2 linked regions of the Methylorubrum extorquens genome follow. The protein of the gene in region 1 interacts with the protein of each later gene in a pairwise test. Links are inferred from orthologs where the notes say so. Each region holds a gene or a part of one and is shown on either strand. Other genes may lie near its edges. The genes, in order: J2W78_RS21045 and rsfS.

Evidence for each region.
Region 2: the proteins of J2W78_RS21045 (region 1) and rsfS interact in binary tests that used the Escherichia coli proteins (3 or more experiments, as listed by UniProt). The link is inferred for Methylorubrum extorquens from one-to-one orthologs.

What each region holds. Positions count from the first base shown.
Region 1 is NZ_JALJXF010000001.1:4,499,876-4,514,328, reverse strand. Bases 7,683-10,681 are described here. They hold J2W78_RS21045 (ATP-binding protein), read right to left. Parts: upstream 9,733-10,681; coding sequence 8,632-9,732; downstream 7,683-8,631. Other genes in these bases: J2W78_RS21040 (DUF5691 domain-containing protein), read right to left, coding at 9,729-10,681; J2W78_RS21050 (DUF5682 family protein), read right to left, coding at 7,683-8,623. In the rest of the region: J2W78_RS21080 (molybdenum cofactor biosynthesis protein MoaE), read left to right, coding at 1-59; J2W78_RS21075 (AI-2E family transporter), read left to right, coding at 125-1,261; mqo (malate dehydrogenase (quinone)), read right to left, coding at 1,286-2,938; J2W78_RS21065 (hypothetical protein), read right to left, coding at 3,174-3,851; J2W78_RS21060 (YcxB family protein), read right to left, coding at 3,848-4,939; J2W78_RS21055 (VWA domain-containing protein), read right to left, coding at 5,142-6,305; more of J2W78_RS21050, read right to left, coding at 6,302-7,682; more of J2W78_RS21040, read right to left, coding at 10,682-11,312; J2W78_RS21035 (SWIM zinc finger family protein), read right to left, coding at 11,312-12,685; zwf (glucose-6-phosphate dehydrogenase), read right to left, coding at 12,970-14,445.
Region 2 is NZ_JALJXF010000001.1:3,079,067-3,093,455, forward strand. What follows is about bases 5,110-8,044. They hold rsfS (ribosome silencing factor), read right to left. Parts: upstream 6,761-8,044; coding sequence 6,458-6,760; downstream 5,110-6,457. Other genes in these bases: J2W78_RS14620 (GbsR/MarR family transcriptional regulator), read left to right, coding at 5,110-5,622; J2W78_RS14625 (DUF4166 domain-containing protein), read left to right, coding at 5,676-6,386; J2W78_RS14635 (nicotinate-nucleotide adenylyltransferase), read right to left, coding at 7,034-7,591; J2W78_RS14640 (glutamate-5-semialdehyde dehydrogenase), read right to left, coding at 7,647-8,044. In the rest of the region: moaD (molybdopterin converting factor subunit 1), read left to right, coding at 14-265; J2W78_RS14600 (metal ABC transporter substrate-binding protein), read right to left, coding at 270-1,199; J2W78_RS14605 (Spy/CpxP family protein refolding chaperone), read left to right, coding at 1,418-1,966; J2W78_RS14610 (ABC transporter ATP-binding protein), read left to right, coding at 2,059-3,849; J2W78_RS14615 (aldose epimerase family protein), read left to right, coding at 3,931-4,971; more of J2W78_RS14620, read left to right, coding at 5,062-5,109; more of J2W78_RS14640, read right to left, coding at 8,045-8,945; proB (glutamate 5-kinase), read right to left, coding at 9,085-10,218; J2W78_RS14650 (response regulator), read left to right, coding at 10,506-10,880; J2W78_RS14655 (YdcF family protein), read right to left, coding at 10,980-11,684; J2W78_RS14660 (cell division protein FtsX), read right to left, coding at 11,926-12,906; cell division ATP-binding protein FtsE, read right to left, coding at 12,903-13,604; J2W78_RS14670 (zinc-ribbon domain-containing protein), read left to right, coding at 13,774-14,389. UniProt on the Escherichia coli protein: Functions as a ribosomal silencing factor. Interacts with ribosomal protein uL14 (rplN), blocking formation of intersubunit bridge B8.

The sequences.
Region 1 (14,453 bases):
TCGGCGGCTGGGTCGCGGCGACGGAAGCCGACGCCGCCGCCGCCCAAGCCTGGGCGTGATACACATTTGATTGTACCGGGGTCCCCTGCGGCCCCGCATGAACTGCGAACGGATCCCCCGAACCATGACGGCTCCCCCTTTCAGCCCGCCGGCCAACCCGCCGGGCGCGCGACGCCTCGCGGCCGCGGGCATCGCGGTCGTAGCCTTTGCCGCCGCCCTCTGGCTCGCCTGGACCGCGGCGGCGACGCTGCTGCTGATCTTTTCCGGCATCCTGTTCGCCGTCTTCCTCGACGGGCTGACGCGGGGCCTCGGCTACGTGCTGCCGATCGGGCGCGGCTGGCGCCTCACGCTCGTCTGCCTCGTCCTCGCCGCCCTCGCCGTCGGCCTCTCGGCCTTCGGCGGCGCCACCGTGGCGAGCCAGGCGCGCGACCTTGGGGCCACGGTGCGCCAGCAATCGGAGACCGTGCGCGACTGGCTGAAGGAGCGCGGCGTCGAGATCGACCTGTCGCAGGGGGCGCCGGCCGGCGCCGGTCAGGGCGGAGAGGGCAAGGACAAGAACGGGAAGGAGGGTGGCCTCGCCGGCCTCGCCTCCGGCGCCCTCAAGAGCCCCGGCTCGCTGCTGTCGGATGCCGGCAGCGTGCTCGGGCCGGCGGCGAGCGTGGTCCTGGCGCTGTTTAACGCCCTCGGCAACGTCCTCGTCATCGTCTTCCTCGGCGTCGCCATCGCTGCCGATCCGGGGAGCTACCGCAACGGCGCCCTGCGGCTCGTGCCCCCGCGCCATCGCGAGACCGGCGCGCGCGTCCTCGACGGGTCGGGCGAGACCCTGCGGCACTGGCTGTTCGGGCAGCTCGTGACCATGGCAGCGATCTTCGTGCTGACCTGGGCGGGCCTGAGCTTCCTCGGGATCGGCGGCGCGCTGATCCTGGGACTCCAGGCGGGCCTGCTCGCCTTCGTGCCGACCGTCGGGCCCCTGATCGCGGGTCTGGTGATCGTGCTGAGCAGCCTCGCCTCGGGGCTGAACGGCCTGCTCGGGGCGCTCGGCGTCTACCTCGCGGTGCAGGCGGCGGAGAGCTACGGGCTCACGCCCTTCATCCAGCGCCGCGCCCTCGACCTGCCGGCGGCGACGATCTTCGCCGGCCAGCTCCTGCTCGGCGTGCTGTTCGGCCTCTGGGGCGTGGCACTCGCGCTGCCGCTGGTCGCCGTGATCAAGGTGCTGCTGGAGGAACTCTACATCGAGGACGGGGCCGAAGCGGAGGCCTGATCCTCCGCTCCGGCCCCGATCGTCTTACGGCGCCATGTCGGGGACCGGCTTGACGGTCCCCATCTCGGCTGCGGGCAGCGGCTGGGCCGGAGCCCCGATCTGCGGCGGCGGGGTGAGCTGCAGGTGCTCGCTGGTATAGGCGAGTTCCTGGTAGACCCGCTGCGGATCGTCGTTCAGCTTGGTCCCGTAGCTCGGCACGATCTGGCGGATCTTCGCCTGCCATTCGGGGCTGGCGACCTTCTTCGCGAAGACCTTCTCCAGCACCGTCAGCATGATCGGCGCGGCGGTGGAGGCGCCCGGCGAGGCGCCGAGCAGGGCGGCGATGCTGCCGTCCTTGGCCGCGACCACCTCGGTGCCGAGCTTCAAGACGCCGCCCTTCTCCGGGTCGCGCTTGATGATCTGCACGCGCTGCCCGGCCTGGACGAGGCGCCACTCGTCCTTCTTCGCGTCGGGGAAGTACTCGCGCAGGGCTTGGTAGCGGTCCTCGTCGGAGAGCATCACCTGGCCGGCGAGGTACTCGATCAGCGGGTACTGCTCGACGCCGACGCGAACCATCGGCCAGACGTTGCTGGTGGTGGTCGAGGTCAAGAGGTCGAAGTAGGAGCCCTCCTTCAGGAACTTGGTCGAGAAGGTCGCGAATGGTCCGAACAGGATCACGCGCTTGCCGTCGAGCATCCGCGTGTCGAGATGCGGCACCGACATCGGCGGCGAGCCGACCGAGGCCTTGCCGTAGGCCTTGGCGAGGTGGCGCAGAGCCACGTCCTGATTCTCGGTGACGAGGAACGAGCCGCCGACGGGGAAGCCGCCGTAATCGTCGGCTTCCGGGATGCCGGAGGCCTGCAGCAGGTGAAGGGCACCGCCGCCGGCGCCGATGAACACGAACCGGGCATCGACCGTGTGGCGGCTGCCGTCCTTCAGGTTCTTCGACGTGACGCGCCAGGTGCCGTCCCCGTTACGCTCGAAGCTCTCGACCTCGGTCGAGAGGCGCAGGTCGAACTTCGGCCCGCTCTTCAGCGAGGCGATGTACTGGCGGGTGACCTCGCCCCACTCGCAATCGGTGCCGAGCGGCGACCACGTGGCGGCGACCTTCTGCTTCGGGTCGCGCCCCTCCATCATCACGGGGACCCACTTCTTGAGCTGCTCGGGGTCGGTCGAGAACTCCATCCCGGCAAACAGCGGGCTCGCCTTCAGCGCCTCGTAGCGCTTGCGCAGGAAGGTGATGTTGTCGTCGCCCCAGACGAAGCTCATGTGGGGCGTGGAGTTGATGAAGGAGCGGGGGTTCTTCAGCACGCCCTTTTGGACCTGCCAAGCCATGAACTGGCGCGTGACCTGGAAGGCCTCGTTGATCTCGACGGCCTTGTTGATCTGGACGTTCCCCTTGGAATCCTCCGGCGTGTAGTTCAGCTCGGCCAGGGCCGAGTGGCCGGTGCCGGCATTGTTCCAGCCGTTGGAGCTTTCCAGCGCCACGCCGTCGAGCCGCTCGACCATCTCTAGCGACCAGTCGGGTTCGAGCTCCCGCAGCCAGACACCGAGCGTCGCGCTCATGATGCCGCCGCCGATCAGCAGGACATCGACCTTGCGGGGCTCGCCCGCGGCGAGCAGGGGCGAAGCCGGCAGGGCGGTGGCCGCAAGACCCGCCAGCGCGCCGCCGAGAACGTGACGCCGGTTCATCGGCATCAGACTATGTTGCAGATTGGCGGAACGAATGTGCAGTTTATCGTCAGAATTCATTTTATTTTTCGTGCCGCTCAAAAATTTATTGGCCCGACCGGTCCGCTACAACACGCTCGGGCGAGCGACAACCCGCCGATTACATGGCTGCCATGCCCTGAAACCTTGAACACGCGCAGCCGATTGTCAGGCCAACCCCAGGTCGCCGATCCGTCCGCGTGACCGGCCCATGGACAAGCCTTCAGCGCGCCGCCGAGCGCTCCACCCGGCGGACGCTCCCCAGCACGGCGCGGGCGGCCTCATAGCGCACCGCGCCGGTCTCGCAGGTCTTGCAGATCGCTCCGAGATAACGGCCGTCGATCACGGTCTCGGCGAACAGCCCTGACTTGAACCGCGGCGCCGCCTCGGTCTCGACGGCGATCCAATCGCGCGGCCCGAATCGCTCGGGCCCGAGCGGGCGGCGGATCGAGGCGCCCAGGCTCGTGCTCTTCAGGACCGCGCGCAGGCGGACGTAGCGGGAGAGCGGCGACGTGTAGAGCCCGGCAAGACGGGCCGCGTCGTCCGCCCCCTCGACCGGCGCGGTTCGCAGGCGCAGGGTGCAGGCCTCCTTGGTGCGGGCGCAGGCGGGTGTCTCGCACACGATCCGCACCACGCGCCGGCCGGAGGCGTCGCCGGGATCTTCGTCGGCCTCCTCCAGCACCCAGCCCGGCGGCAGGTCGAGCGTGAAACCTTGATCGAGGCGCAGCGTCGTCGGGCCCGGCAGGGAATCGGCCCCGTCCGTGCTCGCATCGGGTGCCGGCTCCTCGGTGGAGTCCGGCGCCTCCTCGGCCAGGGCCGGGGTGATCGCGAGCAGGTATGGCAGCAGGCAGGCGGCGAGAAGGGCCGTGTGCAGTCGGGGACGGGCGGACGCGTCGGTCATCGGGCGCGGATCTCCTTCGGAACGTGGCGTTCGGCCAGCGCCTCGAAGCGGGCGCGCGCCTCAGGCTCGAAGATCCGCAGCGGCACGGGCAGCATCTCGTCCCAGCGCATCGGCAGGATCATCAGGTCGCCGACCCGCTCGCGTCGGCGAAACAGCGGCCAGCCGAGATGGGCGTGGGCGCCGTCCTTCGCGGTGGTGATGCCGGCCTCGTCGATCACGATCTCGGCCTCGGCGGGGGACTCCTCGGCGTCGAGCTGTGCGGCGAGATCCCGCGCGAGCCAGCGGCGCGCGAAAGGATGGGCCGCGAGGAACAGGGCAATCACCCCCGCGACGGCGGCGGCGGGCTTCCAGAACGCGTTCGCGACCATTTCGACGAAGAGCGGTAGCGCGTCGGAGAACGGCACCCGGTAGGGATCGACCGCCCAGAGCATCGTCAGCAGGACGGGGTAGAGCAGGGTCAGGCCCACGAGCCACGCGGCGGCGCCGGTGAGCCGGGCGCGGCGGGCTAAAGGATTCTCCAGCGCGCGCAGGATGATCGGCACCCGCTCCCCCGGCGTCAGACGCATCGTGGCGCGCACGGCCTCGGGCCTGGTGGCCGGTTCGGCCGGCGGCGCCGTCGGGGCGGTCCGGCCGGCGCAGGCCTGCATCCAGCGCCGGATGCCGGCGATGGTCTCCGTGCTCAGCGACGCCTTGGGCAGCACGACCGGAACGTCGCCGATCTCCGTCAGCAGGAAGAGATGGTGCCGGTCCTCCGCGAGGTCGCGGATGCGCGGCCAGGGCACGAAGCTCACGAGATCCGGCGCGGTCTGGGTCAGCCCGGCGCCGTCGAGCCGGTAGCGCACCGGCACGGGACTCGGATCGCGGTCTTCACCGCCCGGCGGCCCCATCAGGGCCCGCACCTTGCGGCGGGCGAACCAGGGGTGGAGCGCGTAATGGGCGAGCAGGGCGAGCGCGATCAGGACGAGTGTGGCGGCGAGCGGCAGCGGATCGAAGCTCGGCAGGTCGCGCCAGAGCGCCGAAAGGCTGCGTCGCCCGCCCGACGTCGCCCAGGCCGAGACCGCGCCGAGCAGGGTCAGGAACCACAGCACCGGCAGGCCGAGCGTGAGGATGCGCCGCCGCTGCGCCGCGAGCGGCGCCCTCTGGGCGTAGAGGCTCCCGGTGACCCGATGCTCGAAGGTGAGGGGAGCCTCGAAGGTGAGCGGCGCCTCCGGAACGGGCGGGCGGCCGGAGAGGGAGGGGACGACGGGCAGGAGGAGGCTCCCGGATCAGGGTTTCGGGGACGGCGGCGGCTCAGCCGTCTTGGGCGGCCGGGACCGCGGCAATGCCGGCGCCCGCGGCCCAGGCGTTGAGATCCTGCTTGCGGATCGCTGCCGCCATCATGTCGGGGAAGAGGTCGGGCGTGCAGGCGAAGGCGGGCACGCCGAGTGCGGCGAGCCGCGCGGCCAGCCCGCGGTCGTAGGCCGGCGCGCCCTCGTCGGAGAGGGCGAGCAGCGCCACCACCTGCACGCCGGCCCCGACGAGGCGCTGCGCCTGGGCGAGCAAGCCGGCCTCGACCCCGCCCTCGTAGAGATCGGAGATCAGGACCAGCACCGTGTCCTCGGGCCGGGTGATGCGGGAGGCGCAGTAGCCGACCGCCCGGTTGATGTCGGTGCCGCCACCGAGCTGGACCGAGAACAGCACCTCGACCGGATCGTCCATGGCGTCGGAGAGATCGACCACCTCGGTGTCGAACACCACGAGCCGGGTCGAGACCGCGGGCAGCGAGGCCATCACCGCCCCGAAGATGCTGGAATAGACCACGGAATTGGCCATCGAACCGGATTGATCGATGCACAGGATCACGTCTTTGAGCGATCCGCGGCTTTTGCGCCCGTGGCCGAGGCGGGTCTCGGGGATGATGGTGCGGTACTCCGCCTGATAGTGGCGCAGGTTCGCCCGGATGGTGCGGTTCCAGTCGATCTCGGCGTGGCGCGGGCGGCGGTTGAGGCTGGCGCGGTCGATCGCCCCGCTCACGGCTTGGCGCAGGGGCTCCTCCAGCCGCTTCATCAGTGCGTCCACGACCTTGCGCACCACGAGGCGGGCCGTCTCCTTGGTGCGCCCGCCGAGCAGGCCGCGCATCGAGATCAGGGTCGAGACGAGGGAGACGTCGGGCTGGACCGCCTCCAGCATCTCCGGCTCGGTCAGCATCCGCTTGAGATCGAGCCGCTCGAAGGCGTCGCGCTGCATCACCTGCACCACGGAGGCCGGGAAGTAGTCGCGGATGTCGCCGAGCCAGCGCGGCACGGAAGGGGCGGAGGCGCCCAGCCCCCCCTTGCGGTCGGAATCGTAGAGGGCGCCCATCGCCCGGTCGAGGCGCCCGTCGCGCTCGCTCAAGGTGCAGCCTGTGCCCTCGGCCGCCCCGCCGCCGAGCACGAGGCGCCAGCGGCGCAGGCGTTCCGCGTCGCGCGCGCTCATGCGGCGTCTCCCGTGGCTTCGTCGGCGGTTCGGGCGGGTTCGGGGCCGAGCAGCAGGCGCAGGATCGGCAGCACCTTCGCCGCACGCGCCGCGTCGAAGCCCTGAGCGCCCTCCGCCTCACCGGGGGCCGTGCCGCCCGGCCGGGCCAGCGCCTCGCCCACCGCCCGGCGCTCGGCCGGCGCCAGCGTCGCGAAGGTGCGGCGCACCAGCGGCAGCAGCTCGATGAACAGGGCATCGTCGAGGCCGCAGAGCCAGTCATCGACCACCGCGAGCAGTTCGCGCCCGTGGATCAGCACGGTGCCGCTGTCCTCCAGAAACCCCTCGATCCAGGCGGCGGCCGGGACGGCGCCCGAGGCCCGCGACAGGGCAAGCCGCAGGCGCTCGCCGGCCTCCGCCGCCGCGATGGCGCGGTCATCGAACAGCAGGCGAACGGCGCGGCCGACGACGCGACCGTGGACGTGCTCCTGATCGGCCAGCGCCCGCAGCGCCTCTCCCCACACCGCCTTCAGCTCCGGCTCCTCGATCAGCGCGACCGCGCCGGAGACGGCGACGATGCGCGTCTTCGCGGCGCTCGCGGCATCGTCGTCGAGGCTCTGGCAGGCGGCGACCAGCCCGGCGGCGGCCCTCGGCACGAGGCCTCGCACCACGGCCAGCACCGGTTCGGTGTCGGAGGAGCGCACCGAGCCGTAGCGGGCGAGTTCGGCGAGCGGGGGCAGCGCGTCCATCAGGTCGAACACGTCGGCCGAGACCGCGGCGCGGTCGTTGAGCGCACGGATCACCTCCGCCGTGGCATCGGCGAGGTCGGCGTCGAGCAGGGTGCCGATCAGGCCGGAGAGGTCGGCGACGCGGGTCGCCTCGTGGGCGCGGACCCGCACCCGGCTGGCGGCCGCCTCGGCGATCGTGCCGCCCTCGGCGGAGGCCGCCACCAGCTCCACCACCCATTCCGGCTCCCAGGCGAGGAACCAGCCCTCCTTGAACGTGCCGCGCCCGCGCGCCTCGCGCCGCTCACCCCACGGGATGCCGATCAACTTCAGCCGGTTGAGGAAATGGCTGCGCGCGAGATCGGTCTCCTTGCGCAGGTCGAGGGTGATCTCGCCGGCCGAAGCGCCGGGCTTGAGGCGCAGGCGCTTGCACTGGGCCGCGAAATCCGTCTCGACCGGCGTGCCGGGGCTGTCCGGCGGGGTGGCGCCGAGGCGTTCGCCGATGACGAGTTTGCGCCGGATCAGCCCCATCGGCGCCGGGTCGGCAAAGCAGAGCGTGGCCTGCGCCGCCTCGTCGAGGTCGTCGAGGGAGGGCCGCGACCGGCCGCGGAAGCCCGCCAGCGCCTCGGCGAGCCGGGCCGCCTCGATCACCGAGGCCGGCGAGGCGTCGAGATCGTTCTCGCGCAGCAGCGCGGCGGCCCGCGCGAGCCAGCGGGCGGCGACGCGGCCCTCGTGGTGCCACAGGGTGTCGTACCATTCCGGCGAGAGCACCCCGGCGCGGTAGCCGGAGGCGAAGGCCAGCCGCTCGTAGGACCAGGGCGCCCAGGCGGCGGCGACCTTGGTCTTGGGCAGGTTCTTCAGGGTTGTCGTGTCGGCGGTGGCCTGGCCCTTGGCGTCGTGGCGGGCGAGCGCCGGCACGTGCCACGCGCCGCAGACCACGGCGATGCGCGCGAACCCCTCCTTGGCCGCCTTACGAATCGCCGCGCGCATATGCGCCTCGCGCGTCTCCTCGCGAAACGCGTCGTCGGGGTCGGGCTCGGCGCCCTCGCGCAGCGCCCCCATCGCCTCGCCGATTGCGGCGAACACGTCGCCATCGGCGCCCGCGCGGCTCTCGACCAGCGCGTCCCACCAGCGCTCGCCGTCCGGGTAACCGGCGAGGGCAGCGAGTTCGCCGAGGGGATCACGCCGGATCGCGGCTTTTGCCGGATCGGGCGCGGATGGGGTTTCGGCCGCCTCTGCCACCGGCTCCCCGTCGATCGGCGCGGCCTCAGGCGGGGCTTCCGGCGCGCCGAAGCCGTCGGCGAGTTGGATCGCGTGCGGCAGGTCGATGAAGCGCAGGGTTGCCCCGGCCGCGATTCCATGGCGCATCGCCACCCATTCCGGCGAGAAGGCCGCGAAGGGGAAGAAGGCGCAATCGCGCGGCCGGTCGGGCCGGTAGACGAGGAGCGCGACGGGCGGCGCCATCGCCTCGTGGAGGCTGAGCGGGATCAGTGCATCGGCGTCCGGCGGGCCCTCGATCAGCAGGCAGTCGGGCGCAAAGCCGTCGAGCGCGGCCTTGAGCGAGCGGGCCGAGCCGGGGCCGTGGTGGCGGATGCCGAAAAGGCGGATGTCGGGCATCGCTGGGGTCACGCGCTCGCGCGGGCGGCCTTGTAGAAGTCCTTCCAGTCGGCGCGCTCCTTGACCACCGTCTCGAGGTACTCGCGCCAGACGATGGCGTCCTGCACCGGGTCCTTCACCACGGCCCCACTGATCCCCGAGACGAGGTCGTGCGCCGAGAGGCGGCCGTCGCCGAAATGCGCGGCAAGCGCCAGCCCGCTGCCGACGACGCTGATGGCTTCGGCCGTCGAGAGCGTGCCGGAGGGCTGCTTCACCTTGCTCTTGCCATCCGCCGTCACCCCCTCGCGCAGCTCGCGGAAGATCGTGACGACGCGGCGGATCTGCTCGGCGCCCGGCGGCTCGGCCGGGATCTCGAAGGCGCGGCCGAGCGCGGCGACGCGGGTCTCGACGATGGCGATCTCCGCCTCGATCGTGGCCGGCGGCGGCAGCACCACGGTGTTGAAGCGGCGCTTGAGCGCGCTCGACAATTCGTTGACGCCGCGATCCCGGTTGTTGGCCGTGGCGATGAGGTTGAAGCCTTTCTGCGCCGCCACCTCCTCGTTCAGCTCGGGGATCGGCAGGGTCTTTTCCGAGAGGACGGTGATGAAGCTGTCCTGCGTCTCGGAAGGAATGCGAGTCAGCTCCTCGACGCGGGCGATGCGGCCCTCGTTCATCGCCCGCATGATCGGCGAGGCCACCACCGCCTCGCGGCTCGGGCCCTTGGCCAGCAGCAGCGCGTAGTTCCAGCCGTAGCGGATCGCCTCCTCGCTGGTGCCGGCGGTGCCCTGCACGATCAGGCGCGAGGTGCCGCAGATCGCCGCCGCCAGATGCTCGCTGACCCAGCTCTTGGCGGTGCCCGGCACGCCGAGCAGCAGCAGTGCCCGGTCGGTGGCGAGCGTCGACACCGCGACCTCCATCAGGCGCCGGTCGCCGATATACTTTGGCGTGACCTCGAAGCCGGAGGCGAGCCGGCCGCCGAGCAGGTAGGTGACGACGGCCTGCGGCGACATCTGCCAGTTCGGCGGGCGCGGCCGGTCGTCGGAGTCGCGTAGCGCCGCGATCTCCTCGGCGAAGGCATCCTCGGCGGCCTGGCGCAGCTGCGCGGTCTTGACGGCGTGGGTCGATGTCATCCTTGAGCCGTTCCCCCTGTGGTGGTCTCCGGTCGGAAGTCGCGCCGGATCGCGGCGCGCAATTCCAGCACGCTCGTCAATCCCGTGAGCTGCGTGTGCAGGCGATCGCCCTCCCCCTCCGGCAGGCGCGCCAGGATGGCGGCGGCGGAGGCCGCAGCGTCGTCGCTCGGCCAGAGCCGGTCGCCGAGGCGGGCGATCACCCACGGCTTGGCCAGATCGCGCCGCAGGGCGTCCGACCCGCGGGTGACGAGGGCGAGCCAGTCGAGCAGGGCGGCGCTGAAGGCTTCCGAGAAATGCTCTGGCCCCGAGCCCAGCACGGCCAGCACCACCTCGATCTTGCGGGCGCGGATCAGCGCCGCGACGCGGGCCTCCCACGCGGCGTCGGGCAGGAGGTCGAGCGCCTCCGCCCACATCCCAAGCACCTCGTTGGTGCGGCGGACGCCGGTAACCTTGCCCTCGTAGGCGTCCGCCGTGATGTCGGCCATCGCCTCCGCCCAGGCCGGGTCGAGGGTGCGCTTGGCCGCCGAGAACAGCCCGTGGAAGACCGGGTCGGCCCACTCGCTGCGCAAAGCGAGTTCGATCCAGAGCCGCGGCGGATGCTCGGCGAAGGCGTGGAGTGGGCTGCGCGCCAGGATCGCCCGCAGCAGGCCGGCGCGGGTACCGCCGCCGCGCCGCTCCCAGGCGTTCGCCTCGACGCCGTCGCGGGCGAGGTCCGGGCTCTCCTCCGGCAAGGTGACGACGAGGCTGTGCGTGGTGCCGCCCAGCAGCCTGCGCTTGCTCTCGACGTTCAACGCGGCGCGGGCGCGTGCCGCCATGCGCTGCGCGTAGCGCGAGTCGGGAAGCCCCGGCAGCAGGTGCTGTGCGGCCAGCCGCACGCCGTTAGCCCGGTCGTCGAGGCAGGCCTCGAGGAAGGGCTCGTCGGCCGCCGACAGGCCGGTCGCCAGGGCGTGGACCAGGGCCTCGCGCGCCTCGGCTTTCTCCTTGCGGAAGACCGGTTCCAGGGTGGTGCGCGCGCCTTCCGGATCGCGGGCGCGGAAGGCGGTGAAGGCGGCGCGGCGCTCGGCCACCGTGCCCTCGGTCCAGTCCGAAGCGGGCGCCGCGTCCGCATCTTGGGCCGGGGTCTCGCCGCAGGCGCGGGCGAGCCAGTCGAGTTCGGCACCGATGACGGCAGAGGCACTCGCCGGCAGGCTGTCGCGCTGCTGCATCAGCACTTGGAACAGCCAGACGGGCGGGCGTGCGCCCGTCGCGGCGGCAAGCGCGAACCATTCCTCGACGCGGGTGCGCGCGCGGGTGCCCTCGGTGAGGAGGCCGTAGAGCCGCGTCGCGGCCGCGGGCGGGCATTCGGGTCCGAAGGCGTCGCGCGGCTCGATCGGCGCCAGCGCCTCCGGCCCGATTTCCGTTCCGGCCAGATGGTGGACGCCCTCCGCCGCGAGCCGCGCCAGCAGGGCGGCACCGGGATCGCTCTCCGCGACGAGTGCGGCCAGCGGACCGGGAGCGACCGGCGGGGCGCGCTCGGCCCCGAGGAGCGCGGCGGCGAGCGTCGGCTCCCAGCCATCGGGTGTGTGCTCGGCCGTCTCCATCAGGCGACCTGCAGCAGGACCGGCTGCGCACCCTGCGCCGGCATCGCATAGAGGCGGCCTTGCGCGACGAGGGCGAGCGGATGGAGGCCGGTGCCGTCGTAGAGGCCGAACAGATCGACCGGCCGGCCCGCCGCCACCGCGAGCAGGCTCGGCAGGCGCGGATCGGCCGCGAGCGCGAGGCTGCCGGTCTCGTCGCCTGCCGCGAAGGCAACCTTGCCCCCGGTCGCGGCGGCGAGACGGCCGAGCCGCACATTCGCGAGCCGCACCGGCCAGCGCTCACACCAGGGCGCGCGGGCCAGCACCTCGGTAAAGGTGTCCCGCGCCGCCGCGACGCTGGCCGCGCCGGGCAGCACCGCTTGCGCCGCCCGGCCGGAGCGGCCCTCGCGGAAGACGGCGCGCAGGGGCGGGTCGCCGGGCTGGAAGGCGAGGCTCCCGCAAAAATCCTGGCCGGCGGCGGGGGCCGGCGGCAGGGGCGAACCGGCCGTGCCGTAATCGATCACCTGAGCCAGGGCGCCGCTGGTACGGCCGACGAGCCAGACCGAGCGGGCGGTGAGGCGATCCTCCTCCTCGACCGCGTGGGCCAGCACCGCCCAGGTGTCGGTCTGGTCCGGCTGGGCCGCCATCTCCTCGGCGGTGACGGGGTAGCCGAGCGCGGCGCGCACGCCCGCCGCCTGCTCGGGCGCGAGCGCGTCGAGGCGGCGCGCGGCCCGGAGCAACAGGGCGAGCCGGCCGAGGCCGAGCCCGAGCGCGGCTTCCGGCCGGGGGGCGCCCGCTTGTGGTGCCGCCGCGATCAGCCCCGGCAGGGCCCGCACCCGGCGGGCGAGGCCGGGGGCCTGCCCGTCCACGAGGCGGCCGGCCATGCGGTCCCAGAAGGCGTAGGGTTCGCCCCGCGCGGCGCCGAGCCCGCGCCGCATCAGGTCGCGCAGCCAGAGATCGAGTTCGTCGAGCGAGGCCGCGACCCGGTCCTCGCGGGCCTGCCGGCGCTTGGCCTGCGCCCGCTCGTCGACCGGCTTGGCGGGTTCCTTCGCCCGGGTCTCGGCCGCGGCGGCGCGGCTGTCGCGCCCCTTCATCCAGGCGGCGGCCCAATCCGGCGGCTCACCTTCCGTGATCGGAGCGCTCGCATCGACCAGCATCAGGCCGAGGGCATGCTTGCAGGGGAACTTCCGGCTCGGGCAGGTGCATTTCGAGGCGGGGCCGGCGAGATCCGCCACCGTGCGGTAGGGGGCGGCCCCGCTGCCCTTGATCTCGCCCCAGATCACCGTGCCCGCCCGGCCGAGACCGGCCCATTTCTGCGGTTTTCCCTGATCCTGCCCGGCCTTGCGGCTCGACGCGTCGGGGGCGAGATCGAGGATCTGGGCAGTCGTCAGGCTCATGCGGCGGGCGGTGTGATATCCGTCAATCGAATCGGCTGATAAGGCTCAGTCTAGACAGATCGGATCGACGGGCAAGTTTGGCGCGGAATTTTCTCCTGTTCGGCTAAGCCGGCAACCGTCTCGCCGACGAATTATCTGAGACTGAGTTGAGAATTATTCCAGCATATCCGCGGACAGGTCGCCGATAGCTGCATCGAAGCCGCGGCCGGCGCGGCTTCGCTTTCAGCCGCGATCGCGATTGCCTCGCTTAGCCTTCAAGGACTCGCGCTTTTTCCGTCGGGCGCTCAGCCCTGCTCGTCGGTGTTGCGCCATTCCCGCTCGAAGGGCAGGCGCCAGGCCTGCGGTGCCACGAGCTGGTGGATCGATTTCGGGCCCCAGGAGCCCGGCGCGTAGAGCCGCACCGGTGGGGGCGCCTCGAGCAGCGGCGTCGAGACCTCCCACAGCCGCTCGATGCCCTCCGCCGTGGTGAACAGGGTGTGGTCGCCGCGCATGGCGTCGAGGATCAGCCGCTCGTAGGCCTCCAGCACCTCGCCCATCAGGCCGGTGTCCTTCATGTTGAACTGGAGCGAGAGCTTGTCGAGCCGCATCCCCGGCCCCGGCCGCTTGCCGTAGAACGACAGCGACATCTTCGAGGCGTCGGCGAGATCGAAGGTGAGATGGTCGGGCCCCTGCGCGCCGACGCCCGAATTGACCGGGAACATGCTCTTGGGCGGTTCGCGGAAGGCGATCGAGATGATGCGCTGGCCCTCCGCCATCCGCTTGCCGGTGCGCAGGAAGAACGGCACCCCCGCCCAGCGCCAGTTGTCGATGCGGCACTTGAGGGCGATGAAGGTCTCGGTATCCGATTGCGGATCGACGCCGGGCTCGTCGCGGTAGCCGGCATATTGCCCGCGCACCACCTCCCGCGGGTCGAGCGGGAGCATGGAGCGGAACACCTTGTTCTTCTCTTCCGAGATCGGACCCGGTTCGAGCGAGGTCGGCGGCTCCATCGCCATGAAGCCGAGAATCTGGAACAGGTGGGTCACCACCATGTCGCGGTAGGCGCCGGTCGCCTCGTAGAAGGCGGCGCGGGTGCCGAGGCCGAGGGTCTCCGGCACGTCGATCTGCACGTGGTCGATGAAGGTGCGGTTCCAGATCGGCTCGAACAGGCCGTTGGCGAAGCGGAAGGCCAGGATGTTCTGCGCCGGCTCCTTGCCGAGGAAGTGGTCGATGCGGAAGATCTGCTCCTCGGAAAACACCTCGTGCAGCCGGTCGTTGAGCGCCACCGCGCTCTCCAGATCGGTGCCGAACGGCTTCTCCATGACGATGCGCGAGCCCGCCGCCAGATCCGCCTCGGCAAGCAGGCGCACGACGGTGAGCGCGGCGGCGGGCGGCACGCTGAGATAGTGCAGGCGCCGGCTCTCCTGGCCGAAGCTCGCCTCGGCGCGGGCGACCGCCGCGGCGAGCGCCTCGGCACCGGCCGAGAGCGACACGTAATCGAGCCGTCCGGCGAAGGCGGCCCATTCCCCGTCCCCGGCCTGCCGGGTGAAGAACTGGTCGATCGCCTTGTGCGCGCGCTCTCGGAACGCCTCGACGCCGATGTCGTCCAGCGACACGCCGACGATGCGCAGGTCGGGCAGGAAGCCGGCGCTGAACAGGTGGAACAGGCCGGGCAGGAGTTTCCGCTGCGCGAGGTCGCCGGTGGCGCCGACGAGGACGACGACCTGCGGCGTTTTCGGGCCGACGCCCGCTCCCAGCCGTGACGCGCGCGATCCTGCCAAGCCGGCCT
Region 2 (14,389 bases), 1.4 Mb from region 1 along the record:
GGACGATTCCAAGATGAAGCTCGTCTACTTCGCCTGGGTGCGCGAGCGCGTTGGCAAGCCCGAGGAGACGGTGAGCCCGCCCGACGGCGTCGCCACCGTCGCCGACCTGATCGGCTGGCTGAAGACACGGGGCGAGGAATACGCCTACGCCTTCGAGAACGAGGGCGTGGTGCGCGCCGCCATCGACCGGGTCCACGCCAAGCCCGGCAGCGCCATCGCCGGAGCGCAGGAGATTGCCTTCTTCCCACCGATGACGGGCGGTTAGGCCCTCAGCTCAGCGCGTCCCGGAACGCGTTGAGGTTGGCGCGCATCATCTCCAGATAGCCCGGCGCCGGCCCACCCGGCGCGCTCAGCGCGTCGGAGTAGATCCGCCCGCCGACCTTGGCACCGCTCTCGCGGGCGATCTGCTGCATCAGCCGCGGGTCGGCGATGCTTTCCACGAACACCGCCGGTACCTTGTCCCGGCGAATCTGGCGGATGATGCGGGCAACGTCCTTCGGACCGGCCTCGCTATCCGTGGAGATGCCCTGCGGCGCCAGGAAGCGCATGCCGTAGGCGGCGCTGAAATAGCCGAAGGAATCGTGCGTGGTGATGATGCGTCGCCGCTCCTCCGGGATCCCGGCGAGCGCCGAGCGGATCTCCCCGTCCAGCGCATCGAGCTTCTGCGTGTAGGCGGCGGCGTTCGCGGCGTAGAACGAGGCGTGGTCCGGGTCGGCGGCGCTGAGGCCGTCGCGGATGTTGGCGACGTAGAGCTTGGCATTCGCCACGTTCTGCCAGGCATGCGGATCGGGGTGGTCGCCGTGATCGTGTCCGTGATCCTCGGCGTGATCGTGGTCGTGGCTGCCCGCGACCGTCTTCACCCCCTTCGAAGCGATGGTGACCGGCGCCTTGGTGCCCGAGGCCTTGATCAGCCGTTCGATCCAGCCCTCGAAGCCGAGGCCGTTGACGACGACGAGATTCGCCTCGGCCAGCTTGCGGGCGTCGCCCGGCGTTGGGGAGTAGCCGTGAGCGTCGGCGTCGGGTCCGACGAGGCTCGTCACGGCGACCTGATCGCCGCCGACCTGCGAAACGAGGTCGGCCAGGATCGAGAAGGTCGCCACTGCCTTCAGCCGCGCCCCCTCCGCCGCGGCCATCGACGGCGCAAGGCCGAGCAGCACCAGAACAACGATGGCGACGCCGCGCCCCACGCCCAAACCCATACCGACACTCCTCCGCTTAGCCGCGGTGATAATGTAACATTATCACATTGCCAAGAGCCGGGTGGCGATTGTGCAGCGCAGAACGTGCCGGGCTGCCAACATGGAGAAGGTTTCATGGAGCAGACACAAACCGGAGACGAGCGGACACACGCGAGAGACGGAGCGGACCCATCCTCTCGGGGTCGGGGCAAGGGCCCCTGAACGGTGGAGGGTGTGTGATGACCAAGCCGAACCTGAGCAAGCGAAGCAGGGCCGGGCTCCTGCTGGCGGGGCTGGCGGTCCTCGGTGCGGCCGGCCTCGGGTCCGCGGCGGTGCATGCCGGCGACTGGGGCGGCCCCTTCGCGGACGGCCCCCACGGCCATCGGCACGGGCGCTGGTCGGCGCTCTCGGCCGAGGACCGAGCGGCCTTCGCCGATGCCCGCCTCGCCGGCCTGCATGCCGGACTGAAGCTGAACCCCGAGCAGGAGAAGCTATGGCCGCCGGTCGAGACGGCCCTGCGCGATCTCTCGAAGCAGCGCGCCGCCCAGCGTGAGGCGCGGCGGGAGCGCGGCCGGATGGTCGACGACGCCCCCGGCACGCTCCGCGCCATGGCCGACGCGGCCACCGCTCGTGGCGAAGCCCTGCGCAAGCTCGCCGATGCCAGCACGCCGCTCTTCGCCAGCCTGGACGAAGGCCAGAAGCGCCGCGCCATGGTGCTCGCCCGGCCGATGCGCCCCTTCGGCGGACCGCACAAGCACGGGCACCGGCACGGGGGCGAGCGCGACTGAAGGACAGCGGTCGCTTGATCCGCGAGCCGCGCGGCGGCAAACACCGCGGGCTCCGGTCGTTCCGGCCGGGGTCAGCACAGACACGGTACACGATGGCGCGCCGGCCGCTTCTGAGAGGCGACACCCTTCCCCTGCTCGGGCGGCTCTGGCGGGAATGGCTCTCACCCCACCGCGCGACGCTCGCGGTGGTCCTCGTGCTGATCACCGTCGTCGGCGCGGCGACGGGGCTCTACCCGGCCCTCATCAAGGCCGCCTTCGACGCGTTCGACCGCAAGGACATGAGCGCGCTGGCCTACGGCCCGCTCATCGTCATCGCCGTCACATCCGCCCGCGGCTTCGCCCTGTTCGGGCAGACGGTGCTGACCAACCGGGTCGTCACCCGCGTCGAGGCCGACATGCAGGCCGCGCTCTACGCCCACCTGATCGATGCCGACCTCGCCCAACTCGGCCGCGAGAGCCCGGCGGCCTTCACCCAGCGCTTTACCACCGACTTCGCCTTCATCAAGGAGGCGCTGACCCGCATCTCGACGGTGCTGCTGCGCGATGTGGCGATGCTGGCCGCGCTCGTGATCGCGCTGGTCTGGATGGACCCGCTGCTGACGCTCGCCGCCGCGGTCACGGCCCCCCTTGTCGCCGGCCCGGTCAACCGGATCGGCAAGCGGCTGCGCCAGGTCTCGACCACGACCCAGGAGCAGATGGGCGCGACCGCGAGCCTCATCACCGAGAGCCTCCAGGGCGCCCGCGTCGCCAAGACCTACGCGCTGGAAGGCTATCTCAAGGACCGCGCGGCCCAGGCGCTCGACGAGGTGCGCCGCCTCAAGATGAAGGCGGCCAACGCGCGCGGCCGGCTCGACCCGCTGATGGAGATCGGCGGCGGTCTCGCGGTGGCGGGCGTGCTCGTGCTGGTGGGCCAGCGGGTGATGTCGGGTGACCGCACCGTCGGCGACTTCACCGGCTATGTCGCCGCGCTCCTGCTCGCCGCGCAGCCGGCCCGGGCGCTCGGCACCCTCAACGCCATCCTTCAGGAGGCGGCGGCGGCGCTGACGCGCTACTTCGCCCTGATGGACGAGCAGCCGACGATCCGCGAATCCGCGTCGGCCCGTCCACTCACGGTGTCGCGGGGCGAGATCCGCTTCGAGGCCGTGCATTTTCGCTACCGGGCCGACGCGCCCGCCCTGGAGGGCATCGACCTCGTGGTGCCCGCGGGCTCGACCACGGCGCTGGTCGGTCGCTCCGGCTCGGGCAAATCCTCGCTGCTCAACCTCGTCCCCCGGCTTCAGGACGTGACGGCGGGCCGGGTTCTCATCGACGGCACCGACGTGCGCGACGTAACCATCGCCTCCCTGCGCGCGGCGATCGCGGTGGTGTCGCAGGAAGTCGTGCTGTTCGACGACACCGTCGCCGCCAATATCGGCTTCGGCCGGCCCGGCGCGACGCAGGACGAGATCGAGGCGGCGGCGCGGGCCGCGGCGGCGCACGGCTTCATCACGCGTCTGGGCGAGGGCTACGCGTTCCGGGTCGGGCCGGGCGGCGGCCGGCTCTCGGGGGGCGAGCGCCAGCGTATCTCGCTCGCCCGCGCCTTCCTCAAGAACGCGCCGATCCTGCTCCTCGACGAGGCGACCTCCGCCCTCGATTCCGAATCCGAGCATCTCGTGCAGGAGGCGCTGGAGCGGCTGATGCGCGGGCGCACGACGCTGGTCATCGCCCACCGCCTCTCGACCGTACGCGAGGCGGGCCGCATCGCGGTGCTGGAGGCGGGCCGGGTGATCGAACTCGGACGCCACGATGAGTTGGTGGCCGCAAGCGGGACCTATGCACGCCTCCACCGGCTGCAATTGTCGGACGATTCCGGCGTATCGAGAGCGCAGGCGGCCCCCGTCTGACAGCGGTGGCATGAATCGACCGGCCCCGTGCGACCCGCACGGCCTCTCGCGCGTAATTCCCGGTCACGGCGGGAGACAGGAATGCGGCCAGAGCCATTCGGAAAGACGCGGGCGGGTGAGCGCGTCACGCGGCACACCCTCGTGCGCGACGATCTGCGGGTTCAGGTGATCGATTACGGCGCGATTCTCACCGCCATCGAGGTGCCGGACCGGGAGGGCCGCCGCGCCAACGTCGTCCTCGCCCTCGACACGGTGGAGGGCTACGAGACCGTAAGCCCGCATTTCGGGGCGATTGCCGGGCGTTACGCCAACCGCATCGCCAGGGGGCGCTTCACCCTCGACGGCACCGCCTTCGAACTGCCGATCAACGAGCCGCCCAACTCCATGCATGGCGGTCCCAAGGGTTTCGCCAAGCGCCTGTGGAAGGTGGCGGAGGCGGACGAGACGCGGATCGTGCTGAGACGGCGCAGCCCCGATGGCGAGGAGGGCTTTCCGGGCAATCTCGACGTGGAGGTCGTCTACAGCCTGCCCGAGCCCGGAACGCTGCGCATCGATTACCGCGCCGAGACCGACCGGCCGACGGTGCTGAACCTGACCAACCACAGCTACTTCGATCTCGCCGGCGAGGGCACGGGCGACGTGATGGATCACGTCGTGAAGATCTTCGCCGACGCCTACGCGCCGACGGACACGACGCAGATCCCGACCGGAATCATCGCGCCGGTCACCGGAACGCCTTTCGATTTCCGCGAAGCCACCCCGCTCGGCGCGCGCATCCGGCAGGGCCACGAGCAGATCGTGATCGCGGGCGGCTACGACCATACCTTCGCTCTGCGAGGCCCCGCCGGCACGCTACGCCCGGCCGCCTCCTGCCTTTGCCCAGCCAGCGGGCGGCGCCTCGACGTCGCGACGACCCAGCCGGCGCTGCAGCTCTACAGCGGCAACAATCTCGACGGCTCGCTGGTCGGCCCGTCCGGCCGTACCTACCGCTCGGGCGACGGCGTCTGCTTCGAGACGCAGGGGTTTCCGGATGCGCCGAACCATCCGAACTTTCCGAGCACTGTCCTGAGGCCGGGAGAGGTCTTCACCTCGAGCACCACCTACCGGTTCTCGGCTGTGTGAGCGGGACGGGCGGCCGTATCGGTGCAAGGAAAGCGACGGACGTGAACCCGCGCGCTTGACATCCATCTCATTTGGTCTGAAATTTCTGTCATGACAGAAATTTCAGACCAGCCGCAAACCCTCGCGCCTGCGGTGGAGCGGTTCATCCTTCATTGGGGCGATCTCGGTGGGCAGTGGGGCGTGAACCGCTCCGTCGCTCAGATCCACGCCCTGCTCTACCTCTCCGACAAGCCGCTCGCGGCAGAGGACATCGCGGGGACGCTCGGCATCGCGCGCTCGAACGTCTCGAACTCGCTGAAGGAATTGGCGGCCTGGAACCTGATCCGGCGTGTGCCGGTGCTGGGCGAGCGGCGGGACTTCTTCGTCGCCGAGACGGATCTGTGGGAGATGGTCACCCGCATCGCCGCCGGCCGCAAGGAGCGGGAGATCGACCCGGCGCTCAAGGCCCTGCGGGAATGTGTGGCCGAGGCCGAGGGCGACCCTCGGGTCGGAGCCGTGGCCGGGCGGCGGCTCAAGGCCATGCTCGACTTCACCCAGACGCTCGACGGCTGGTACGCGCAGATGCTGAACGTGCCCCACAACACCCTGGCCAAGCTGATCCGGCTCGGCGGCCGCATCGTCCGCTACCTGCCCGTGAAGTCCGAGACCTGATCCCCCGCCGGCCGGGCGTCCGCCGTCCGGGAGAGTATTAGAGGAGGCCGTTGATGCGCGTCGCCGCCGAAGCTGCTGTCCCTATCGCAAGAGCCCCGACCGCGAGCCCGGTTCGCCCGGCGGAACTGTTCGACCTGCGCTTTCGCGCGCTGGTGCCGGAGGCGGATTGGGCGCGGCTGCCGCCAGCCGTGCGGCGGCGCTTCTCGAAGCGGCTCGGCGAGGGTGAGAGCGCGGTCTATGCCGGGCGTGTGGTCGAGACCCATCTGACCCGGCTCGGCTGGTTGCTCGCGCAGGCCCTGCGCCTCGTCGGCGCGCCGCTGCCGACGACCCGGATCGCCAACGTGCCGAGCGTTGTGGCCGTGACTCAGGACGGCGCCGGCAATGGCCAGATCTGGACGCGGCTCTACGCCCGCGGCTCCGGCTTCCCGCAGGCGATCCACTCGGCCAAGCGCTTCCGGGGGCCGACCGGGCTGGAGGAGCGGGTCGGCGCCGGGCTCGGCATGAGTCTGCGGGTTCTGGTCGAGGATCGGGCGCTGGTGTTTCGCAGCGAGCGCTACTTCATCGACTTGCCGGGCTTCCGGCTCATCCTGCCGCGATGGCTGACGCCGGGCACGCTGACGGTCAGCCACGGCGCCACCGGCGCCCGCGCCTTCCGCTTCATTCTGGAAATCCGCCACGCCTGGCTCGGCCGGCTGCTGCGCCAGGAGGCGGTGTTCTGCGACCAAGTCGAGGCCCGCGACGAGGTCACCGCCGCGCTGCCCTGATCGAGGGTTCAGAGCATCGTCCCGAGGGGTGGTCCCCGGCTTTCGGAAGAAGACGATGCTAAAAGAAAGGGCTAACCTGCGAGCAATGCGCCCGACGGCCGGTCGGCGCCCCAGATCTTCTCGAGGTTATAGAAGCCGCGGACTTCGGGGCGGAAGATGTGGACGAGGATGTCGCCCGCATCGATCAGCACCCAGTCGCAGGCCGGCATGCCCTCGACGCGGGCATTGCCGAATCCCTTGGCCTTCATCTCTTGGATGATCTTGTCGGCGATCGAGCCGACATGGCGCTGCGAGCGGCCGGACGCGATGATCATCGTATCGGCGAGCGAGGTCTTGCCCGCGAGGTCGATCTCGACGGTTTCCTCGGCCTTCATCTCATCGAGGCATCCGAGGGCCAGGGCCTTCAGCGCGTCGGAGGAGGCAGGCTCGGCATCGAAGCTGACACCGACGTGTGGAATGTGTGCGGACAGGGTCTCGGTTCCTGAAGATCAATTCGCGGCGATCCCGCCACGCGCTGAAATTGGCCGCTTTCGGCCCACTTTTCAAGCGCAAGAAGCGCCCTAAGGCTCGTGCGCCGCAATTGGATGGCCAAAACCCCGGCCGGCGCGGTCATGATCGTCCCGGAGCCGCGTTGGCAGAGGGCGCCGTCACCGTGTCCGCAAGGCGGTTGAGGATAACCCGGAACGCGGCCCGTGCAGGAAGGCCCAGGCTGGTGTGGGATGGACCGCAAGGGTGGGGGCGTTCGCCTCTGGAATTCGGGCCGATCCGAAGGTCTGTGCCGCCCGCGCCGAAGGCGCCTTCAGCGTGTAACCGGGACGGTCGATCACCGCGACGGGCATCAGCGACAAGATCTCGTCGAAACGGCGCCAGCGATGGAAGGTGCCGAGCGAATCCGCGCCCATGATCCACACGAAGTGGAGGGCCGGTCGGCGGCGGACCAGCCAGCGCAGCGTATCGGCGGTGTAGCGGCTGCCGATCTCCGCCTCGAAGCCGGTGACCGCGATGCGCGGATCGGTGGCGAGCGCCCGCGCTTGCGCCACTCGCTCGTCCAGCGGGGCGAGCACGCCATGGTCCTTCAGCGGGTTGCCGGGGGTGACGAGCCACCAGACCCGATCGAGCCGAAGGCGCCGCAGGGCGGTGCGGCTGACATGCAGGTGCCCCGCATGCGCCGGGTTGAACGAACCGCCGTAGAGGCCGATCCGCATGCCGGGCGCGGCCGGCGGTAGTCTGTGATCGCGCAGAGGAACCGCCGTCAGCGCGTCACGGCCGCGTCTGGCCGCTGCCGTGGACCCGGTACTTGAAGGTGGTGAGCTGCTCGACGCCGACCGGGCCGCGGGCATGCATCCGCCCGGTGGCGATGCCGATCTCGGCGCCGAAGCCGAACTCGCCGCCATCGGCGAACTGCGTCGAGGCGTTGTGGGTCACGATCGCCGAATCGACCTCGTTGAGGAAGCGGGTGGCGGCCTCGGTGTCGTCGGTGATGATCGCGTCGGTGTGGTGCGAGCCGTTGGCCTCGATATGAGCGATGGCCGAGTTGAGCCCATCCACCACCTTCGCGGAGATGATTGCGTCGAGATACTCGGTGCGCCAATCCGCGTCGGTCGCCGCACTCACCCGCGGGTCGGCGGCCTGCGTCGCCGCGTCGCCCCGCACGGCGCAGCCGGATTCGAGCAGCGCCTCGACCAGAGGCTTGAGGTGGGTCTTGGCGACCGCCGCATCGACAAGCAGCGTCTCGGCGGCGCCGCAGATCCCGGTGCGCCGCATCTTGCTGTTGAGGACGATGGTGCGGGCCATGCCAAGGTCGGCACCCTCGGCCACGTAGACGTGGCAGATGCCGTCGAGATGGGCGAAGACCGGCACCTTGGCCTCCGCCTGGACGCGCTCCACGAGGCTGCGCCCGCCGCGGGGCACGATCACGTCGACGCAGCCGCCGAGGCCGGTGAGCATCAGGCCGACCGCCGCCCGGTCGCGGGTCGGCACGAGCTGGATCGCATCCGCGGGCAGGCCGGCGCGGGCGAGGCCTTCGCTCATCGCCGCCGCGATGGCGGTCGCGGTGCGGTGCGAATCCGAGCCCGCGCGCAGGATGGCGGCATTGCCCGCCTTGAGGCAGAGCGCGCCGGCATCCGCGGTCACGTTGGGGCGGCTCTCGAAGATGACGCCGACGACGCCGAGGGGCACCGAGATGCGCTCGATCAGGAGGCCGTTCGGCCGTTCGAAGGCGGCGAGCTGGCGCCCGACCGGATCGGCGAGGCCCGCGACCTTCTCCACCGCCTCAGCGATCGCGGTGACGCGGCCCTCGTCCAGGGTCAGGCGGTCGATGATCGCGTTGGTGAGGCCCGCGGCCTGCGCGGCGGAGACGTCCCGCGCGTTCTCGCGCAGGATCGCCGGGGCGCTGGCGCGGATCTGATCGGCGATGGCACGCAGGCCCAGATCCTTGGTCTGCGCCGGCGCTAGCGCCATCGCCCGGCCGGCGGCGCGGGCGCGCTTTCCGATGCCGGCCATCATCGTATCGAGGTCGTCGGCGTCCGCGAGATCGGACTTAAGATTCAGGACAGGCACGTTCCCGCTTCCCGTCTGGCGCCGCCGGGGCGGCGCGCGTGAGTATTCAAGTGCATATGCACCCTCCCGCGCCCCTTTGCACATCGCCTTGGGGTTGAACAAGCGTCGATGTTAAGTTGCCTTGCCGGAGCGGGCCACGTCAGGCTCCGATCATTGCAAGATCGTCGCGGTGGATCATCTCCGTGCGCCCGGCCTGGACCGAGGCGGCGGCGATCTCGCGGCTTGAGCGGCCGATAATGGCGGCGGCGTCCGCGCTGTCGTAGGCGACGAGCCCCCGCCCGAGGATGCGCCCTTCGGGGTCGCGGATCAGCACGGCGTCACCCTTGGCGAAGCTCCCCTCGATGGCGGTGACGCCCACCGGCAGCAGGCTCGCCCCGCCCTGAAGCGCGCGGGCGGCGCCGGCATCGACCACGAGGATGCCGGAGGCGTCCAGCGAGCCCGCGATCCAGGTCTTGCGCGCGGCGGTGGGGGTCGAGCCCGACAGGAACCACGAGCAGCGTCCGCCCTCGCGGACCACGCGCAGCGGATTCTTTCCGCGCCCGTCGGCGATGACCATGTGGGTACCGCCGCTGGCGGCGATCTTGGCCGCCTCGACTTTTGTGCGCATGCCGCCGCGGGACAATTCGGAGGCGGGCCCCCCGGCCATCGCCTCGATCTCCGGGGTCACCCGCTCGATCACCGGAAGGTGCCGCGCCTGCGGATCGGTGTGGGGGGGCGCGGTGTAGAGGCCGTCGATGTCGGAGAACAGCACCAAAACGTCGGCGCCGATCATGGTGGCGACCCGCGCCGCCAGCCGGTCGTTGTCTCCGTAGCGGATCTCGGCGGTCGCCACCGTGTCGTTCTCGTTGACGACCGGGACCGCGCGCACTTCGAGGAGCTTCTGCACGGTCGCGCGGGCGTTGAGGTAGCGGCGGCGCTCCTCGGTGTCCTTCGGCGTCACCAGCACCTGCCCCGCGACGATGTCGTGGTGACCGAGCGCCTCGGTCCAGTAGCGGGCGAGTGCGATCTGGCCGACCGCGGCCGAAGCTTGGCTCTCCTCCAGGCGGAGCGCACCGGGCGGAAGGCCCAGCACCGTGCGCCCGAGGGCGATGGCGCCGGACGAGACGACCACGACATCGACGCCGCGACCATGCAGGTCGGCGATGTCCTCGGCGAGCGCGGCGAGCCACGCGTGCCGCAGGCGTCCCCGCGCGCGATCCACGAGGAGGGCCGAGCCCACCTTCACGACGACGCGGCGGAAATCTTCGAGAGCGGGAGGGCGGACCACGGTCATGCGACAGTCGATACGAAAAATTGGGCGTTACGGAGAATCTGGTGATCGCCGGTGCGAGGCCGGTTCCTGTGCCTCAAACGCCCGGCCCTGGCCAGATCCCTCCCATGCGCGAGACCTTCACGGCATTCCGCGCGGTACAGCCTGTGCGTGTTTTTGGTGCGGGGGGATAGTGCGCAAGGGAAAGTGACGCACTTCAGGTTGTGAAAACTGTATGATCCCATCTGGAGACCGTTTTCACGCCGTGCCAGCGTGCCTCTCGGCCGCATCGGAAAGCAGGGAGTGCCTCGTTGCCGGTCCGTGCCCTACTGGGCCGTCGCGTCCTGATCGTCGAGGACGATTATTTCTGGGCCGACGAATTGCGCCAGGGTTTGCAGAAAGCCGGGGCCGTCGTCCACGGCCCGGTCGCCAGCGTCGAGGCGGCCCTGCAGATCCTCGATTCCGAGGCCGCTCTGGACGGCGCGATTCTCGACCTCGATCTCAGGGGTGAGCGTGCCTACGTCGTCGCCGACCGGCTGATTGCCCGAGGTGCGTCCTTCGTGTTCGTGACGGGCTACGATGCCGGTGCCCTCCCGGACAGGTACGCGGCGATTCCAAGATTCGAGAAGCCGGTCGCGTTCGATACGGTGCTGAGGGCGCTGAGCGGGATGATGACCCCCGCCTGACCTCTCCACACCGCCTGTCTCCGGCCTGGCCGACGCCGGCGAACGAAGACGGGGCGGGTCTCGAAAGCTCCGACTCGGATCGGCTGGCCGCCGCGACTGTCAGTTCGCCTCGCGCAGCAGTCGCTCGGCCACGATCTTCACAGGCTGGCGGCGCCCGATCAGCACGGCGAAGCGTGACTGCTCCGGATCGGATTCGAAGCGGGTCCGCCCCCAGGCGACCAGGAACTTGAGATATTCCGCGCCGAGCAGGCGGGTGACCGCCGGATCCGCCCACCAGCGGCCGACATCGAGCCCATCGGAGACGACCGGATAGGGGATCAGCGTCTCGCCGTCCTTCAGGGCGTGCCGCAGCTCCACCAGGGTGCGCGGCATGTGATAGTTCGAGGTCACGACCACGACGATGCCGAAGCTGTGGCGACGCATCCAGCGCCGGGTCTCGATGGCGTTGCCGATGGTGTTGCGCGCCCGATAATCGAGATCGACGCAGCAGGTGATCCAGGGTTCCTGTGACGGGTTGAGGCGCACGATCTCCTCGCGGGTGGTGCGCTCGTTGACGCCGGAGATCAGCAGCCGCCGGCCATGGCCCTCCGCCAGGAGATCGATGGCATCGCCGACGCGCTGTGAGCCGCCGGTCATGGCGACGATGCCGTCGACGCCGTCCAGGCTCGGCCGGTCGGCCTGCTCGACCTCCGCGACGAAGGCAAGAAAGCCGCCCGCCAGCGCGAGCAGGCCGAGGAGGGAAAGGCCGACGAAGGCCCGAAATAGATGGATGCCGCGCCGCGGCCGCGCAGGGGCTTCGGTCATTCGAGATGCGCAGGGCTGCGACGATGCGCGGGCCGACGGGTCCGCCGCCCAGGACCATCCGAGCGCTTCGCACTGGGACTCGCAGGGCGAGTCGTTTGGGAGCCGGCCCCGGCCGGCCGCCTGTCGGCGGGGCACTCGCGGAAGCATGACGGACGAAAACAGGGGCTCATGAACGGTTCGGTGCCGGGACTCTCGGTTCCCAATGGTTGTCGAAACGTTAACGGGTTCGATCGACCTGACTCTATCGGAGGAACCGGCGCACGGTGAAGCGAGACACGGCCGCCGTGACGAGGGACGCGATCACGCCGATGAGCACGATGATCGCGTAACCTTGCCAGCCGATCTGGAACGTCCCGAACAGCGCCTCGATCTCCTCGCCCGCCGGACCGGACCGCCACATACGGGCGAACAGACCCGCGAGCGCACAGGTCAGAAGCGCAGCGCCGGCACCCAGTGCCCCTCCCCTCAAGCCGAGGCGGAAGAAGCGGCTCTGGAAGGCCTTGGCGATGTAGTCGTCGTCGGCGCCCACGAAGTGCAGCACCTCGACAACCTCGCGGTTGCCGGCCATGGCGCCGCGGGTGGCGAAGACCACGGCGAGCCCGGTGGCGAACAGGACCAGAAGGACGATGCCGATGCCGATGCCGGCGAAGGTGTTGGCCATGGTCGAGAGGCGCTGGAGCCAGAGCGCGTGGTCGTCAAGGCTCGCCACGCCCGGAAGCGCGTCGGTGAGGGCGGCGCGCAGGGCGGTGAGGTCGGGGCTCCGGTCGCTCGCGAGCGTCAGCGCGATCAGGCGTGGTACCGGCAGGTCCGACATGTCGAGACCGCTGCCGAGCCAGGGTTCGAGCAGGCGCTCGGATTCCGCCTTCGAGAAGATGCGCGCCCCGGCGATGCCCGGCGCGGCGCTTGCGAGGCTCTCGGCCCGCTTCACGTCCGCCTCGATGTCGCGCCCGGCTCCGGGCCGGATCTGCACCGTGACCTCCTGCGCGACGCTGCCCTGCCACTGGCTGGCGCTGGAGACGGCGATCTCCGCCGCACCGGCGCAGAGTGCCGCAAGGAAGGTGAGGATGGCGATGACCGCCGCAAGTGCCCGGCTCGCGGCGGAATCGGTCGGCACCAGGGGTGCGTTGCGGCGCAGGTTGGCCGGAAGCGGCGGCTCGGACGCGGGCGCCGCTACTTTCGCCGCGGCCGCACCGGTCCGGGCGGGGGAGCGTACCTCGGTCATGGGGCTTCCACCCGCAGCCGGCCGTCGGCGAGCACCATGCGGCGTGCCTCGACGAGATCCATCAAACCGTAATCGTGGGTGGCGATCACCACCGAGGTGCCGAGCCGGTTCAGTTCCATGAACAGCCGCAGCAGGCGCCGGGCGAGGCTCGGATCGACGTTGCCGGTGGGCTCGTCGGCCAGCAGCAGTTCCGGCCGCGCGATCAGGGCCCGCGCGATCGCCGCGCGCTGCTTCTCGCCGCCCGACAGCAGCGGCGGCAGGACGTGCATGCGCTCGCCCAGGCCCACCCATCGCAGCAATTCGACGACCTCCGCCCGGTAGCTCGCCTCCGCCCGCTCCTGCACGCGCAGGGGCAGGGCCACGTTCTCGTAGGTCGTCAGGTGATCGAGCAGGCGGAAATCCTGGAATACCACGCCCATGCGGCGGCGCAGGCCCGTGAGTGCGTCGTTGGAGATGCCGCTCACCTCCCGGCCGAACACCGAGACGATGCCGCGGGTCGGGCGCACCGAGAGCAGGATCAGGCGCAGCAGCGTCGTCTTGCCCGCCCCTGACGGGCCGGTGAGGAATTGAAAGGAATGCGGCGCGATCTCGAAGCTCACATCGGACAGCACCTCCGACCCGAGGCCGTAGCGCATGCCGACGCTCTCGAACCGGACGACGGGCTCCTCCGCGCCGGACAGGAGGCTGCCCGTTTTCATCCCAGCCGACAAGGCCCGCTCACTCCACGCTTCGCACGCGACACAGGCCCCCTGTGCCACACCCGGCTTCACCGCCGGTTAACCCTACTCGGGGACAACGTTTGTGTCCTTTTCGAGAGCGCGGCAACCCGCTGCCGGGACCTGACACCGACGCGGCTTAACCCATCCCATGCTGATCGTCTGCCCGGCCTGCGCCAGCGAGTATCGTATCGATGCCGACCGCGTCGGCACCAGCGGGCGCTCGGTGCGCTGCGCGGCCTGCCGCGAGACGTGGTTCATCTCGTCCGACGAGGTGGTGGCCGCGATGTTCGACGAGATGTCGGCGGCCGAGGAGCCCGGGACCAGCGCTCCGCCGGAGCCGGCGCCGAGGGCCGAGGCCCCGGCTGACGAACCGGTGCCACGCCCTCGGACGAGCCCCGCGAAGCCCGCCAAACGGGGCAAGCCAAAGCGCCCGGCCCGGCGGCTCTCCCCGGCGCTTGCTGCCGCTCTCGTCCTCGCCGCCTCCCTGCCGTTGGCGCTTCTCGGGCGCGCCAGCGTCGTGCGGGCGATGCCGCAGACGGCGGGGCTGTTCGCCCGCGTCGGCCTGCCGGTGAATTTGCGCGGCATCGATCTGACCGACATCGCCGCGTTTCAGGTCGCTGCCGACGGTAGCAACCCCGCCCGGCTCGTCGTGGAGGGGGACCTCGTGGCGGTTGCCCGAGACCGCGTCGTCGTGCCGGCGATCGAGGTCGAGGTCCGCGACGCCGGGGGCCAGTCGCTCTACCGCTGGACCGTTCCGGGACCGC